2 regions of the Phytobacter cepae genome follow, and region 2 is predicted to be linked to the other one. Evidence: predicted binding sites of a transcription regulator. Region 2 holds the regulator's gene; the other holds the start of a gene.
The links. The regulator LexA, encoded in region 2, represses DNA repair genes until DNA is damaged. The targets are predictions, from matches to a motif close to TNCTGTATGTACATACAGNA.

Region 1: the regulator LexA is predicted to act here: its motif matches at 1,790-1,809, upstream of mutH (DNA mismatch repair endonuclease MutH).

What each region holds. Positions count from the first base shown of each region.
Region 1 is NZ_CM135107.1:982,087-986,494, forward strand. Features, by position in the region: gene ACUY4Q_RS04690 (TerC family protein) at 91-804, opposite strand; gene mutH (DNA mismatch repair endonuclease MutH) at 868-1,563, opposite strand; gene rppH (RNA pyrophosphohydrolase) at 2,242-2,772, shown strand; gene ptsP (phosphoenolpyruvate--protein phosphotransferase) at 2,785-4,408, shown strand, end outside.
Region 2 is NZ_CM135107.1:4,776,914-4,781,321, forward strand. Features, by position in the region: gene zur (zinc uptake transcriptional repressor Zur) at 56-571, shown strand; gene ACUY4Q_RS22380 (CsbD family protein) at 673-882, opposite strand; gene lexA (transcriptional repressor LexA) at 1,148-1,762, opposite strand; gene ACUY4Q_RS22390 (diacylglycerol kinase) at 1,871-2,239, opposite strand; gene plsB (glycerol-3-phosphate 1-O-acyltransferase PlsB) at 2,369-4,408, shown strand, end outside.

The DNA of each region.
Region 1 (4,408 bases), 1.4 Mb from region 2:
CCTGATGTTACGGGATAAAAAAGAGGGAAAATCTTAAACTGGGAGCAAAAGCAGGATAACGCGTGCCTCCCCCGTGGGGGAGGCGCCGTATTACAGTGGTTTTTTCTTATTGCGCAATAAATTAAGGCTTTCTACCGCGATGGAGAAGAACATAGCGAAATAGATGTAACCTTTTGGCACATGAATCGAGACGCTTTCCAGAATCAAGGTAAAACCAACCAGAATCAGGAATGACAGTGCCAGCATTTTAACGGAAGGGTGACGGTCAACGAAATCACCAATCGGGCGCGCCGCAAACATCATCACCGCAACGGAAATCACCACCGCTGCCATCATAATAAACAGGTGATCGGACAGGCCAACGGCAGTAATCACCGAGTCGAGGCTGAATATAATATCCAACAGCATGATCTGTACGATAGCGCCAAGGAACGAATTGACGTTCGTTTTAAGGCTCTCCTCCTCGCCTTCGATCGTTTCATGGATCTCTTTACTGGCTTTCCAGATCAGGAAAAGGCCACCGAGGAAGAGAATCAGGTCACGAGCGGAAACGGAGTGGTTAAACACCTCAAACAGCGGAGTGGTGAGTTTGGTAATCCAGGCAATAGAAGCCAGCAACAATAATCGCATGATCATTGCCGCCGCCAGACCCAACCGCCGTGCGTGGTTACGCTGGGCAGTGGGCAGCTTTGCGACCACCAGAGAAAGGAAAATAATATTGTCGATCCCAAGCACTATCTCCAAAAGCGTTAGCGTGCCAAGGGCAAGCCAGGCGTTGGGATCGGTAATCCATGCAAATAACATCTCTAAAAGTCCTGCCAAAAAAGAAACGCTGATTATAAGCGCGCGGCGGGCAGAGGTAAAAAATTAATCCCCTTGAATCACGAAATGCCGGGCCAGCAGCGCACCGGTGAAATTCTTTTTCAGATAGAACCCCCGCGGTAGCGTCAATATCGGTTCCCCGCGTGCACCAATGGCCTCCGTCAGGGCTTTACTGTTGGCGGCTTTTGGGCGGAGCTGCAGTACCTCACCATGACGCGCGGTGATACGTTCAACCTGACCCAGTACAATCAAATCCATTAACTCCTCCCAGTCCAGACGCAGCTGATGTTCTTCTTCAGCATCAGGGCTCCATAACAAAGGGGAGCCTACCCGGCGTTCGGCAACGGGGATATCGCGAGAACCTTCTATAGGGATCCATAACACGCGCTGCAATTTATGGCGTACGTGGCTGGTTTCCCAGGTCACGCCGGAATTGCCCGTTAACGGCGCGACGCAAACAAATGTCGTCTCCAGTGGGCGACCTGAACTGTCGATCGGGATCGTTTTCAACTCCACGCCCAGATGGGCGAAATCCTGCTCGGGTTTACTTCCCGCGCTGGCGCCCAACCATTGTTCCAGTAACACACCCGTCCAGCCTTTATCACGTTTCAAATCGCGCGGAACCGGCAGGCCGACGAGGGTGGCGAGTTCGCCGAGGGTGTAACCCGCAAGCGCCTGCGCCTGCAAAAAGAGCTGTGTTTCGGATTCGGGAGAAGATGTTAATGGAAAGAGATCCGACATTTTTGCGCCCTGGTTAAAAAGTGAACAGCATTTGTTCACGGTTTGAATTCAATAAATAGATTTCGCTAAAACTTAGTCAAAGTCATGATAAATAAAACCTTTTAACGTCGAACTCCCTTCGTTGCGCAACAAAACAAGAAGTTGTCCAAATCTGGTCACTGACAATGAACAGGATCTTACACCATGTTATCCACAGAAAAATGGGATAACTGGGTAAAACTCTCACTACTGTTTCGATTTACAGCCTTGACGTGCGACCAAAATCCAATTTTTGCACAAAATGTGCCTAACTTAATGGCATAATCTGTGGATAAAAACGTCGTTGTTCGATCTTTCATCACTCAAAGGATCGGTTAAGTGATGATCATCACATTATGCGATGTTGAGCAGGGAATTTTCAATGTAACTTAATGAATGAAATGATTTTATTTTCCAGGGCTATTATACGCGTTTTCGGATAACTCCGGGTTTTCCCATGGTAAACCTCGGGTTCTTCACAACTCTATCCACAGAAAACGTGAATAAAACCCGGTTTGAGCCGAGGGGCCTGTTTATAACTGGGGCGATAACTGTGAGTTATTCAATTGTTATCCGTTTGTGCCGCCGCAATTGAGTGGTTTACCGTTTTCCGCGAGTGTGAAACAATCGTTTGATTCAGGTTTATTTTGAGGTAGTCCGGTGATTGATGACGATGGCTACCGCCCAAATGTGGGTATCGTAATCTGTAATCGACAGGGCCAGGTTATGTGGGCCAGACGCTTCGGACAGCACTCATGGCAGTTTCCCCAGGGGGGAATTAATCCAGGTGAATCTCCGGAGCAGGCGATGTATCGGGAACTGTTCGAGGAAGTGGGCTTAAATCGTAAAGATGTTCGAATCCTTGCTTCTACCCGTAACTGGTTGCGTTACAAGTTACCGAAACGTTTGGTGCGTTGGGACACAAAGCCGGTTTGTATCGGCCAGAAACAAAAGTGGTTTCTTCTGCAATTGGTCAGTAGCGATGCTGACGTGAATATGCAAACCAGTAGTACTCCTGAGTTCGATGGCTGGCGATGGGTAAGCTATTGGTATCCTGTTCGTCAGGTGGTGTCGTTTAAACGCGATGTCTACCGACGGGTGATGAAAGAATTTGCAGGCGCAGTGATGTCGCTTCAGGAAACACCACCTAAGCCGCAAAATGCTCCTGCCTGGCGACGTAAAAGAGGTTAAGCCACGCACATTATGCTCACCCGACTGCGAGAAATCGTTGAAAAAGTCGCCAGCGCACCGCGTTTAAATGAAGCGCTGGAAATCCTGGTCACGGATATTTGTCATGCAATGGATACCGAGGTGTGTTCTGTTTATCTCGCTGACCATGACAGGCGCTGCTATTACCTGATGGCGACGCGCGGTTTGAAAAAACCGCGCGGGCGCACGGTTACTCTCGCATTCGATCAGGGAATTGTCGGCCTGGTTGGCAGGCTTGCTGAGCCTATTAACCTTGCCGATGCGCAAAAACATCCCAGCTTTAAATACATCCCCGCCGTAAAAGAAGAGCGTTTTCGCGCCTTTTTGGGTGTGCCGATTATTCAGCGCCGCCAACTGCTCGGCGTGCTGGTCGTTCAGCAGCGCGAGCTGCGCCAGTTTGATGAAAGTGAAGAGTCCTTTCTTGTCACCCTCGCCACGCAGATGGCGGCAATTCTCTCGCAATCTCAGCTAAACGCACTGTTTGGTCAGTATCGTCAGACCCGTATTCGTGCACTTCCTGCTTCATCCGGCGTTGCGATTGCCGAAGGGTGGATGGATGAAACCCTGCCGCTCATGGAGCAGGTTTATGAAGCATCAACGCTGAATACCACGCAGGAGCGTGAAAGGCTGACCAGCGCGCTGGAAGAGGCCGCCAATGAGTTTCGCCGCTACAGCAAACGCTTTTCAGCGGGAGCGCAAAAAGAGACCGCGGCCATTTTCGACCTCTACTCGCATTTGCTCTCTGATGCACGTTTGCGCCGCGAACTTTTTGCCGAAGTTGATAAAGGGCTGGTCGCAGAGTGGGCGGTGAAAACCGTTATTGAACGCTTTGCGGAACAGTTTGCCGCCCTCAGCGATGGCTACTTAAAAGAACGCTCTGGCGATTTACGCACCCTGGGGCAGCGTTTGCTGTTTCACCTTGATGATAATATTCAGGGGCCAAATACATGGCCTGAACGTTTTGTGCTGGTCGCGGATGAACTTTCTGCCACGACGCTGGCTGAATTACCGCATGACCGGCTCGCGGGTGTGGTGGTACGGGACGGCGCAGCAAACTCCCACGCCGCGATCATGGTACGCGCACTGGGTATCCCCACGGTTATGGGGGCGGATATTCAGCCATCGATACTGCATCGCCGGACACTGGTGGTGGACGGTTATCGGGGCGAACTGCTTGTTGATCCTGAGCCAGTACTGTTGCAGGAATATCAGCGACTCATCACTGAAGAGAATGAGTTAACCCGGCTGGCAGAAGACGATGTTAACCTCGCAGCACACCTGAAAAGCGGTGAGCGCATAAAAGTCATGCTAAATGCGGGCCTCAGCCCGGAGCATGAGGAAAAACTCGGCAGCCGCATCGATGGCATTGGGCTGTACCGCACCGAAATACCTTTTATGTTGCAAAACGGCTTCCCTTCCGAGGAGGAGCAGGTGGCGCAATATCAGGGTATGTTGCAGATGTTCAACGACAAGCCGGTTACCCTGCGCACGCTGGATATTGGTGCTGATAAGCAATTGCCTTATATGCCTATCAGTGAAGAAAACCCTTGCCTTGGCTGGCGCGGCATACGGATCACGCTCGATCAGCCGGAGATCTTCCTTGTCCAGGTGCGGGCCA
Region 2 (4,408 bases):
AGTGCAGAACATGGTAAAGTGAGGAATTATGCCGCCGGGAAATGAGAGGACGACAATGGACAAGACCACTTCGCAAGAGATGCTAGCGCAGGCTGAAAAACTGTGTGTGCAGCGCAATGTGCGTCTGACGCCACAGCGCCTCGAAGTTCTGCGTCTGCTAAGTCTGCGGGAAGGTGCAATAAGCGCTTATGATCTGCTGGATCTGCTGCGGGAGAGCGAACCGCAGGCGAAACCCCCTACCGTTTATCGCGCGCTGGACTTCCTTTTGGAACAGGGTTTCGTGCACAAAGTAGAGTCCACCAACAGCTACGTCCTGTGCCATCTGTTCGATCAACCGACCCACACGTCGGCCATGTTTATTTGCGACAGATGCGGCGTAGTTAAAGAAGAACAAGCGGAAGGCGCAGAAGATATTATGCATGCACTGGCGGCTAAATTAGGATTTGCCTTACGTCATAATGTCATCGAAGCACATGGTTTGTGCGCTAAATGCGCCGAAGTGGAAGCGTGTCGTCATCAGGGTGAATGCCACCATGATCACTCGATTCTGGTAAAGAAAAAACCGCGCTAGCGGCGGTTTCTCTTTTAAGCAGTGTGATTTGAAAAGAGTGGTACGTCCATGTACCGTCGGGCAGGGTAGTCACTCTAATGCATATTCAGAGGGAAAAAGGACTACCAGCGGTATTCGTTGCGGGTTTCCCAATCAACGACTTCTTTTTCCGCCTGATCTTTCTGGTAGCCATAACGTTCCTGAATTTTACCTACCAGCTGGTCGCGTTTACCTTCGATGATGGTCATATCATCGTCGGTCAATTTGCCCCACTGTTCTTTCGCTTTACCTTTGAACTGTTTCCAGTTACCGCCGATTTCGTCTTTATTCATAATCATTTCCTCATCGTTCGGTTTTGAATAGCGAGTATTCATCCATTTTTGTTACGTTCGTAATCTGCTGAACGTGATAATAATTGTAGTCACGGATAACGACGTGGTGGATTTATTCGGAATTTTTAACCATCCAGACGGTATTTTTAAGAACGTCTATCGGCAGAAAGAGAGGAGAAAAAAAGAAAGGAAAGATATCTAAGTAATTGAATTTTATTAAAAAACCGTGACAACACAGAGCGCTACCACGGCTTACAATTGAGGGTTACAGCCATTCGCCATTGCGAATCACACCGACTGCCAGACCTTCGATCGTGAAGTTTTGCTCGCGCAAATTGACCACAATCGGCGAGAACTCGCTGTTTTCAGGCAGCAATTCAACCGTATTACCCTGCTTTTTCAGTCGCTTGACGGTCACTTCATCGTCAATGCGCGCGACAACGACCTGACCATTACGTACGTCCTGCGTTTTATGCACTGCCAGCAAGTCACCGTCCATAATGCCGATGTCTTTCATGGACATTCCACTTACGCGCAGCAGAAAATCCGCATTCGGTTTGAACAGAGAAGGATCGACCTGATAATGGCCTTCAATATGCTGCTGAGCCAACAGAGGTTCACCTGCAGCAACACGGCCTACCAGCGGTAAACCGGCGTCTTCTTCGACTTCCAGCAACAAACGAATACCGCGCGATGCGCCAGAGACAATCTCAAGTACGCCTTTACGCGCCAACGCTTTTAAATGCTCTTCGGCAGCGTTTGGGGAACGGAACCCCAACTGTTGCGCGATCTCCGCACGCGTCGGCGGCATGCCGGTTTGGTTGATTCGATCGCGAATGAGATCGAACACCTCTTGCTGCCTGGCCGTTAAAGCTTTCATTCCGCCCCCTGGGTGTATATACAGTTATGCTGTTAGTATATACAGCTAAAGGCGATTTTGAAACCAAAATTACGCAAAAAACCAGCAGTTAGCGCAATTCTGGAAGGCTTATCGGAAATGGCCCCACAGCAGTGAAATCCAGGTGAAGAGAGCAACCAGAATGGTCATGAGCACCGCCGCTGAACCCATATCTTTTGCCCGTCCGGAAAGTTCATGAAAATCGGAACCAATACGGTCAACGACCGCTTCAATCGCACTGTTGAGAATTTCAACGATCATCACCAGCGCTACCGAGCCAATCAGCAATACGCGGGTGATCGCGTCGACATCAAGGAAACAAGCGATAATAATTGCCAGAATGACCGCAACGGACTCCTGACGAAAGGCAGCTTCGTTTATCCAGGCGGCACGGACGCCTTTCCAGGAGTACCCGGCTGCTTTGATAATACGGGTCATGCCAGTGGTGTTATTGGCCATTAAAAGAACCTTTTTATGTTATGAGCATCAATCTCTATGTAAGGTTATAGAGGTACAAAAGAATTTGTGCGCGCTTTCTGATATTCTTGCGGCGCATTGGCATTAATAACCAGAGGCTTTACATCCTTTATGTCCGGCTGGCCACGAATTTACTACAAATTACTTAATTTACCATTAAGCGTGCTGGTAAAAAGTAAGTCTATCCCTGCGGAACCCGCACAGGAACTGGGGCTCGATACCTCACGCCCTATTATGTATGTTTTGCCTTATAACTCTAAGGCCGACTTACTGACGTTACGCGCTCAATGTCTGGCACATGATTTGCCGGACCCGTTTGAACCGCTTGTGATCGACGGCGTGGAGCTGCCGCGATATATCTTCATTCATGGTGGGCCGCGGGTATTTACCTGGTACACACCGAAAGAAGAGTCCATCAAGCTGTTTCACGACTACCTCGATTTGCACCGTAGCCATCCCGACCTGGATGTGCAGATGGTGCCGGTTTCGATGATGTTCGGTCGTTCGCCAGGCCGCGAGAAGGGCGAAGTGAATCCGCCGCTGCGTATGCTCAATGGCATTCAGAAATTCTTTGCCATCTCCTGGCTTGGACGTGACAGCTTTGTGCGTTTCTCACCGCCAGTTTCACTGCGCCGCATGGCCACTGAACACGGCACGGATAAAATCATCGCGCAAAAACTGGCGCGCGTGGCGCGTATGCATTTTGCTCGCCAGCGTCTCGCTGCGGTGGGCCCACGGCTGCCTGCGCGTCAGGATCTGTTCAACAAGCTGCTGGCCTCGAAAGCCATTGCCCGCGCCGTTGAAGACGAAGCGCGCAGCAAGAAAATCTCCCATGATAAGGCGCAGCAAAACGCGATCGCGCTGATGGAAGAGATCGCGGCGAACTTCTCTTACGAGATGATTCGCCTCTCTGACCGTATTCTCAGCTTTACCTGGAACCGCCTGTACCAGGGCATCAACGTGCACAACGCCGAGCGCATACGCCAACTGGCCCATGACGGCCATGAAATTGTCTATGTGCCCTGCCACCGCAGCCATATGGACTACCTGCTGCTCTCTTACGTGCTCTATCATCAGGGGCTGGTGCCGCCGCACATCGCTGCCGGTATTAACCTGAACTTCTGGCCAGCAGGCCCTATCTTCCGCCGTCTGGGGGCGTTCTTTATTCGTCGCTCTTTCAAAGGCAACAAACTCTATTCCACCGTGTTCCGCGAATACCTGGGCGAACTGTTCCAGCGGGGTTATTCGGTTGAGTACTTTGTGGAAGGCGGGCGTTCACGTACCGGTCGTCTGCTGGATCCCAAAACCGGCACCCTGTCGATGACCATCCAGGCAATGCTGCGCGGGGGCACGCGTCCTATCACGCTGGTGCCTATTTATATCGGTTACGAGCACGTGATGGAAGTCGGTACCTACGCTAAAGAGCTGCGCGGGGCGACGAAAGAGAAAGAAGGCTTTATGCAGATGTTACGCGGCCTGAGCAAGCTGCGTAACCTTGGCCAGGGCTATGTGAACTTTGGCGAGCCTATCCCGCTGACGGCCTATCTTAATCAGCGAGTGCCGGAATGGCGCGAGTCTATCGATCCTATCGAAGCGGTGCGTCCGTCCTGGCTCACGCCAACCGTCAATGCTATCGCGGCCGATCTGATGGTACGCATCAACAACGCCGGGGCAGCCAATGCCATGAACCTGTGTTGTACCGCCCTGCTCGCTTCGCGCCAGCGTTCACTGACCCGTGAACAACTCACGGAGCAGCTGGACTGCTACCTGAATCTGATGCGGAATGTGCCCTATGCAGAGGATTCAACGGTGCCCACGGCCACCGCTTCTGAACTCATCGCCCACGCCCTGCAGATGAACAAGTTTGAGGTGGAGAAAGACACCATCGGCGACATCATCATTCTGCCGCGCGAACAGGCGGTGCTGATGACCTACTACCGTAACAACATCGCGCATATGTTGATGTTGCCGTCACTGATGGCCGCCATCCTCACGCAGCACCGTCACATCTCGCAGGACGAGATGCTGCGTCATGTCGAGTTGCTCTACCCGATGCTGAAAGCAGAACTGTTCCTGCGTTGGGAAAAAGAGGAGCTGGCAGGTGTGCTGGACAGTCTGGCGCAAGAGATGCTGCGTCAAGGGCTGGTCACC